DNA from 2 places in the Bradyrhizobium sp. CB1717 genome. Region 1 is predicted to be linked to the other one. Evidence: predicted binding sites of a transcription regulator. Region 1 holds the regulator's gene; the other holds the start of a gene.
What was found. Region 1 encodes PhoB, which activates phosphate uptake and scavenging genes when phosphate is short. Its sites were predicted from a motif close to TGTCATNNANCTGTCAT; they were not measured.
Positions count from the first base shown of each region.

Region 1 (4,209 bases):
CATCGGCGGACCGAACCCTTCGAGATATTTTGCAGATCCCGTCGCAGCCAGCGTCGCCAACGTGCGGCCATGGAAGGCGCCCTCGAAGGTGATGATGCGGTAGCGCTCCGGATGACCCTTGGAGAAGTGATGATGGCGGACCAGCTTGATCACGCCTTCCAGCGCCTCGGCGCCGGAATTGCAGAAGAACACGAAGTCCGCGAAGCTTTCCTGGCACAGACGTGCGGCGAGTTTCTCGCCGTCCGGGCTCTGGAACAGGTTCGACATGTGCCAGAGCTTGGTCGCCTGCTCCTGCAGCGCCTTGACCAGCGCGGGATGGGCGTGGCCAAGCGCGTTCACCGCGACGCCCGAGGTGAAATCGAGATAGCGCTCGCCATTGGTCGCGATCAGCCAGCAGCCTTCGCCGCGCTCGAAACCGAGGTCGGCCCTGGCGAAAACGGGGAGCAAATGCGGCGCGGCGCTGTTAGTCATGACGATCACTTGATGTTGCGGACGGCCTCAACGCGCTCACGCAGCGCACCATTGACCGGCCCGGAAAACGAAACGTGCCGCCTTTTAAGGGCGGCACGTGACACTATCTTATGCCGGGTAGAACGGGTGTCAATGCCGCCCGAAAGCCCCGCGAAACGCTGAATCCGTAGTCTTGCGGTGCCGGATTTGCGGGGTTTTTGCCACGGAACATGTGGAAGCGAGTCGGCTGACTCTTGCGCGTGAGTCACGCCATATTGTAGCGTTTGGCTTGTCAGATACGACATCTCGTGCAGCAGTTCTGATCCTCTAAGTCCTCATGTACCGGCGTAAACGTTCGGGCGTTCTGGTTACGCCCGGCGAGCCTTAAGGGATTCTGGCGGCACGGGTTTTTCGAGGCTTAGGCATTCGCCGCAAGGCGCCAGGACGGCAGCCGCACGGCGAGGGAAAGGGTGCAATGACGGTTTTGACCTGGTCCGACGATCGCGTCGAGCAGCTGAAAAAGCTCTGGGAGGCCGGATTGTCGGCCAGCCAGATCGCAGCCGAGCTCGGCAACGTGACCCGTAATGCCGTGATCGGCAAGGTGCACAGGCTCGGCCTGTCCGGCCGCGCCAAGAGCCCCTCATCGGCAGCTCCCCGGCCGCGCAAGGCGCGTCCGGCTCAGCACATGATGCGGGTCAGCCGCCCCATCGCACGCGGCAACACCGCGCTGGCACAGGCCTTCGAGGTCGAAGTCGAGGCGGAGCCTGTGACCTACGACAACGTGGTGCCGATGAGCCAGCGGCTGTCGCTGCTCGAATTGAACGAGGCGACCTGCCACTGGCCGGTCGGCGATCCCTCGAGCCCGGATTTCTTCTTTTGCGGCGGCAAGGCGCTGTCGGGCCTGCCCTACTGCGCCCAGCACTCGCGCGTGGCGTATCAGCCGGCGGCGGACCGCCGTCGCGCGCCGGCCAAGCCGGGCACGCGGTGAGCTTGTTCTGAGATCAAGAAGCAGCCGTCACACGATGACGGCTCAACACACTCCGCTGTCGTCCCGGCGAAGGCCGGGACCCATAACCACCGAATGCGGTTTGGCGAAGACTCTCTGTGACGCGGCTGCGCCGCGCAACTTGCACCGCGCTTCATCGATAGATCACGCGGTATGGGTCCCGGCCCCCGTGCGCAATTGCGCACTCGGCCGGGACGACACCCATGCTGCGGCAATAGCCCCCAAACCAGCTTACGTCTGCTCGGCCTTCGCAAAGCGATCGTCGAGCGCATAGCCGGCGCCGCGGACGGTGCGGATCGGGTCCTGCTCGCGACCGAGATTGAGCAGCTTGCGCAGGCGGCCGATATGGACGTCGACGGTGCGCTCGTCGATGTAGATGTCGCGGCCCCAGACGCTGTCGAGCAACTGCTCACGCGAGAACACGCGGCCGGGATGCTCCAGGAAGAACTCCAGCAGGCGATATTCGGTCGGGCCGAGATCGATCGGCCGGCCCGAGCGCGCGACGCGGCGCTTGTCGCGATCAAGCTCGATGTCGCCATAGGCGAGCACGGTGGCGAGCCGCTCAGGGCTCGCGCGCCGCAGGAGGCCCTTCACGCGCGCCAGCAGCTCCGGCACCGAGAACGGCTTGACGATGTAGTCGTCGGCGCCGGTCGCAAGCCCGCGCACCCGCTCGCTCTCCTCGCCGCGCGCGGTGAGCATGATGATGGGAAGCTGCTTGGTCTCGGGACGGGTCCGCAGCCGCCGGCACAGCTCGATGCCCGAGAGGCCCGGCAGCATCCAGTCGAGCACGATCAGGTCGGGGATGTGCTCCTTGAGGCGGGTGTCGGCATCGTCGCCGCGCATCACCGTCTCGACGTCATAGCCGTCGCCTTCGAGGTTGTAGCGGAGAAGCTCGGTGAGAGCTTCCTCGTCCTCAACCACCATAATGCGTGCGCCCATGGTGTCGTCGCTCCTTAAGTCTTCAGGTATTCGGGACCGTCGTGGCGAAGGTCGTCATGTCGCCCTTCGGCCGCTTGTCGGTGATGGCCTGGCCCTCGATCATGTAGAACACGGTCTCGGCGATGTTGGTGGCGTGATCGCCGATCCGCTCGATGTTCTTGGCGCAGAACATCAGATGGATGCAGAACGAGATGTTGCGCGGATCCTCCATCATGTAGGTGAGGAGCTCGCGGAACAGCGAGGTGCAGATGGCGTCGACTTCCTCGTCGCCCTTCCACACCGCCATCGCAGCCGGCAGATCGTGCGCGGCATAGGCGTCCAGCACCGACTTGACCTGCTGCTGCACGAGGTCGGTCATGTGCTCCAGGCCGCGGAACAGTTTGAGCGGATGGAAGTCGGCATCGAGCGCGGCGACGCGCTTTCCCATGTTCTTGGCGAGGTCGCCGATGCGCTCGAGATCGGTCGCAACGCGCATGGCGCCGACGATCTCGCGCAGATCCACCGCCATCGGCTGGCGGCGGGCGATGGTGAGCACGGCGCGCTCCTCGATCTTCTTCTGCAGCGCGTCGAGCTCGGCGTCGATGGTGACGACGCGCTGGCCGAGCGCGACGTCGCGGCGGATCAGCGCATCGACGGAATCGACGATCATGCGCTCGGCGATGCCGCCCATCTCGGCGACCAGGCGGGTGAGCTCCTGGAGGTCGGTGTCGAAAGCCTTTGCGGTATGTTCAGAACCCATGTCCCGTCTCCTCAGCCGAACCGGCCGGTGATGTAATCCTGCGTGCGCCGATCGGTCGGCGACGTGAAGATCTTGCTGGTGTCGTCGAACTCGATCAGCTCGCCGAGATACATGAAAGCGGTCTTGTCGGAGACGCGCGCCGCCTGCTGCATGTTGTGGGTGACGATCGCGATCGTGTAGTTCTCGGACAGTTCCTGGATCAGCTCCTCGACCTTGGCGGTCGAGATCGGATCGAGCGCCGAGCAGGGCTCGTCGAACAAAATCACTTCAGGCCGCACCGCGACGGTGCGGGCGATGCAGAGGCGCTGCTGCTGGCCGCCGGAGAGCGACAGGCCCGAGGCGTTGAGCTTGTCCTTGACCTCGTTCCACAGCGCGCCGCCGCGCAGCGCCTTCTCGACCCGGTCGTCCATCTCGGACTTCGAGATCTTCTCATAGAGGCGGATGCCGAAGGCGATGTTCTCGTAGATCGTCATCGGGAACGGCGTCGGCTTCTGGAACACCATGCCGACGCGGGCGCGCAGCAGGTTCAGGTCCAGCTTCGGGTCGAGGATGTTGGTCTGGTCGAGCATCAGCTGACCGGTGACGCGCTGGCCCGGATAGAGGTCGTACATCCGGTTGAAGATGCGCAGCAGGGTCGACTTGCCGCAGCCCGACGGGCCGATGAACGCCGTGACGCGGTTGCTGCCGAGCGTCAGGTTGATGTTCTTCAGCGCGTGGTGCTCGCCGTAATAGAAGTTGAGGTTGCGCACCGTCACCTTGGCGGGCGCTTCCGGCAACGGCTGCGAGGCCAGATGGGCGTTGGAACTCACGGATACGGAAAGATCGGTCATTTTGCAGTCCTCTCGGCGCCGAGGATGCGCGCGCCAATGTTCAGGGCAAGCACGGTGATCGTGATCAGCAGCGCGCCGCTCCAGGCGAGCTGCTTCCAGTAGGCGTAGGGGCTCTGCACGAAGTTGTTGATGGTAACCGGCAGGTTCGCCATCGTCTTGTTCAGGCCGAGGCTGAAGAACTGGTTCGACAGCGCGGTGAAGAGCAGCGGCGCGGTCTCGCCGGCGACGCGGGCGGTGGCGAGCAG
Region 1 is NZ_CP121666.1:8,935,753-8,939,961, forward strand. Features, by position in the region: gene QA649_RS41585 (aspartate aminotransferase family protein) at 1-471, opposite strand, end outside; gene QA649_RS41590 (GcrA family cell cycle regulator) at 926-1,438, shown strand; gene phoB (phosphate regulon transcriptional regulator PhoB) at 1,688-2,395, opposite strand; gene phoU (phosphate signaling complex protein PhoU) at 2,418-3,134, opposite strand; gene pstB (phosphate ABC transporter ATP-binding protein PstB) at 3,146-3,964, opposite strand; gene pstA (phosphate ABC transporter permease PstA) at 3,961-4,209, opposite strand, start outside.

Region 2 (4,209 bases), 410 kb from region 1:
AGGTCACGGTCCAGAACCTGCGCATCGGCCGCGCGCCGTCGATCGCAGCGGCTTCGAACACGCTTTTCGGGATCGCCTGCAGGCCGGCGAGGAAGAACAGGAAATTGTAGGAGATCTGCTTCCACGCGGCGGCGAGGATGATGAGGCCTGCGGCCTGGTTGCCGTCGAGCAGCGGATTCCAGTCGATGCCGGCGGCGCGCAGGTAGCGCGAGATCACGCCGAGCGAGGGATGCAGCATGAAGATCCAGAGCACGCCGACCACGGGCGGCGCCACCGCATAGGGCCAGATCAGCAGCGTGCGATAAAGCATCGAGCCGCGCAGCGGCTTGTCGGCCATCACGGCGAGCAGCAGCGCAAAGGACAGCGACGAGATCGCGATCGCGAACGAGAAGAAGAAGGTGCGGACGACCGCTTCGAAATAGGCGGGATCCCTGAACAGCTCGATGTAATTGTCGAACCAGACGAAGCTCGTCGAGAGGCCGAAGGCATCCTGGAGCAGGAAGGACTGGATGACCGCCTGCAGCGCCGGCCAATAGAAGAAAATCAGCACGATCGCGAGCTGCGGCGCAACCAGCGCGTAGGGCAACAGCTTTGACTGGAAAATGGCTTGCTTTTGCATGATGCCCCGGAAGCGGCAGGCCGGGTGACCGGCCTGCCGCCAGTCGCCCTACTTCACGGCGGTCTTTTCGAACTGCCGCAGCATGGTGTTGCCGCGTTCGACGGCGGCGTCGAGCGCCTGCTTGGCGGTCTTCTTGCCGGCCAGCGCCTGCTCGATCTCCTCCGACCAGACGTCACGCAGCTGAACCATGTTGCCGAGGCGCAGGCCGCGCGAATTCTCGGTCGGCTCCTTGTTGGTCAGCTCGAGCAGCGGGGTCTCGAGATAGGGCTGATCCTTGTAGAAGCCTTCTTCCTTCGCCTTGGCGTAGGCCGCCTTGGTGATCGGCAGATAGCCCGAGGCCTTGTGGATGTAGACCTGACGATCGGTGTCGGAGAGGAAGGTCAGGAATTTTGCGACGCCCTTGTAGTCGTCGGCCGGCTTGCCGCCCATGACCCAGAGCGAAGCGCCGCCGATGATCGAGTTCTGCGGCGCGCCCTTGACGTCCGGATAATACGGCATCGGCACCGCGGTGAAGTTGAACTTGGCCTGCGCCTTGACGTTGCCGAAGAACGCCGAGGAGGTCAGGTAGATCGGGCATTCGCCCGAGGTGAAGCGGCCTTCGCCGGTGTTGGTGCGGCCGGCATAGTCGTAGACCTTGGTCTTCTGCAACTCGACCAGGTTCTCGAGATGCTTGACCTGGAGCGGGCCGTTGAATTCGAGCACGGTGTCGAAGCCGTCGAGGCCGTTGGCCTTGCTGGAGAGCGGCGTGTTGTGCCATGCCGAGAGCTGCTCGAGATTGACCCAGGTGACCCAGGAGCCGGAGAAGCCGCAGGTGTCGTGACCGGCAGCCTTCAGCTTCTTGCCGGCCTCGAACACTTCGGGCCAGGTCTTGGGGATCTCGACATTGGCCTTCTTCAGCTCGTCGAGGTTGACCCACATGACGGTCGACGACGAGTTGAAGGGGAACGACAGCATCTCGCCCTTCGAGGTCGAGTAGTAGCCGGTGATCGCGGGCAGGTAGTTCTTCGGATCGAACTTCTCGCCGGTCTCGGCCATCAGCTTGTAGACCGGCTTCACGGCGCCGGTCGCGGCCATCATGGTCGCGGTGCCGACTTCGAACACCTGCATGATGTGCGGGGCGTTGCCGGCGCGGAACGCGGCGATGCCGGCGTTCATCGTGTCGGGGTAATTGCCCTTGTAGGTCGGGATCACCTTGTAGTCGGTCTGCGACGCGTTGAAGTCGTTGGCGAGCTTGACGATGACGTCGTTGTTGGCGCCGGTCATCGCGTGCCACCACTGGATTTCGGTCACGGCCAGGGCCGGCGAGGCGCCGAGACCAACCGTAAGTGCAACAGCAGCAGCCGCGCCAAAATGTCGAAGAGCCATCAAGAAAACCTCCCTTGCCCGTCACTAAAGAAGCGCTTGCGCTAGCAGCGCCATATGACGTTCACATGACTGTGTAAGCGGCCGAAACGAAAGCGGCAAGCGCTGGAAAAGGGAAGCCGTCAAATAGGCGAATGCGACGCGACCAGCCGCAGCCGTTCGCGCTGCACGCGCACGGGTGCGCCGCAGTGCGGCATTGGATATTTGAAGCGGACGATCGGCTCCGGTCTTCCTTAACCTCTCCCGCTTGCGGGAGAGGTGATCCGGGTGAGGGCTCTATCCTCTGGGGGTTGTCCCGTTGCGGAGACAGCCCTCTCCCCGACCCTCTCCCGCAAGCGGGAGAGGGAGTGCACCGTCTAGCGCTTGCGCTCGGGGCCGCAGACCGTGCCCTTCTCGACCATCGCGTCGATCTCGGACTTGGAGTAGCCGAACTCGCCCAGCACCTCGGCTGCGTGCTGGCTGAACTTCGGCGGCACGAGGCGCAGGCTCGGCTTGCTGCGATCGAGCCGGATCGGCGAGGCCACGCCCTTGTACCAGTCCTTCTCGATAATATCGCCGCGGTAGATCGTGTGCGGGTTCGTCAACGCCTGGTCGATCTTCTGCACCGGACCTGCGGGCAGGCCGGCCGCGAGCAGGCGATTGCACAGCGGCTCGGCCTCGTGCTGGCTGAACACCGCGGCAAGCTCGGCGCGCAGCGCCTCGCGATTGGCGATGCGGTCCTTGTTGCGGGCAAAGCGCGGATCGGTGCCGAGCTCGGGCTTGCCGATCTCCTTGGCGAGCTTGCGGAAGGTGCCGTCATTGCCGACGCCGATGAAGATGTTGTCGGTCTTGGTCGGGAAGATCGCATAGGGCACGAGGTTGGGATGCTCGTTGCCGGTGAGGCCAGGCGGCTTGCCATGCATGAAATAGTTCGCGGTGTGCGGATGCATGATGGCAAGGCCGGTCTCGTACAGCGTGGTCTCCAGGAACTGGCCCTTGCCCGAACGCTGTCGCTCCGACAGCGCCATCAGGATGCCGATCGCGGCGTAAAGGCCCGTGGTGATGTCGACCAGCGGCACGCCGATCCGCATCGGCCCGCTCTCGGGCGAGCCGGTTGCCGCGATCATGCCGGTCATGGCCTGGATGATGGCGTCATAGCCGGGATTGCCGCCGCGTGGGCCGTCGGCGCCGAAGCCGCAGATCCGGCAATGCACGAGGCGCGGAAATTTCTCGCGCAACACCTCGTTGCCGATGCCCCATTTCTCCAGCGTGCCCGGCTTGAAATTCTCAATGAGGACGTCGGCCGTCTCCAGCATCTTCAGCAGCACGACGCGGCCGCCCTCGGAGGCGAGGTCGAGGCCGATCGAGCGCTTGTTGCGGTTGATGCCGACGAAATAGGCTGCGTCCTCCTCATGGAAGGGAGGGCCCCATTCGCGCACCTCATCGCCCGCGGGCGGCTCGACCTTGATGACGTCGGCGCCGTGGTCGGCGAGGATCTGGGTGCAGTAGGGACCGCCGAGCACGCGCGTGAGATCGATGACGCGCAGTCCGCTCATTGCGCCCGTTGCTGCTTCAGTCATGCCTTCGCTTCCCCTGTGTCGATCATTGGATCACAGGCCTAGCGAGGTTTGTTTGCGCCAGCAATGGGCCCTCGCGTGGAGCCGTATGCGCCGCCGCGCTGCCATCCCGCGGGATGGCAAATTCAATCGGAGGCGGCCGGCCCGAGGGGGATCCCGGGCCAGCCAATCCGCACCGCCGATCAGACGACCGTCAGGCGAACGTCGACATTGCCGCGCGTGGCATTGGAGTACGGGCACACCTGGTGCGCCTTGGCGACCAGTGCCTCGGCCTCCGCGCGGGCAAGGCCCGGCAGCGAGACGGCGAGGTCGATGTCGAGGCCGAAGCCGCCCTCGGAGCGCGGGCCGATTCCGACCGTCGAGGTGACGGAGGCATCGGCCGGAACCTTCGGGCCGCCCTGGGAGGCCACGAACTTCATGGCGCCGATGAAGCAGGCGGCATAACCGGCCGCGAACAGCTGCTCGGGATTGTTGCCGGCGCCGCCGCCGCCACCGAGCTCCTTCGGCGTGGTGAGCTTGACGTCGAGCGCGCCGTCGAGGGTCGCAGCATGGCCGTCGCGGCCGCCGGTGGCCTTGGCGCTGGTCTTGTAGAGGACGTTCACGGACATTTTCGTCTCCTCGGGTCTTTCCGGGTTGGGGTGCGATCTTTATCGCAGGCAATTAGATTGTGCG
Region 2 is NZ_CP121666.1:112,977-117,185, reverse strand. Features, by position in the region: gene ugpA (sn-glycerol-3-phosphate ABC transporter permease UgpA) at 1-619, opposite strand, end outside; gene ugpB (sn-glycerol-3-phosphate ABC transporter substrate-binding protein UgpB) at 668-1,984, opposite strand; gene QA649_RS00495 (CaiB/BaiF CoA-transferase family protein) at 2,338-3,540, opposite strand; gene QA649_RS00490 (organic hydroperoxide resistance protein) at 3,720-4,145, opposite strand.
Region 2: ugpB (sn-glycerol-3-phosphate ABC transporter substrate-binding protein UgpB) is a predicted target of PhoB. The motif match lies at 2,039-2,055, and genes of this name have one in related genera.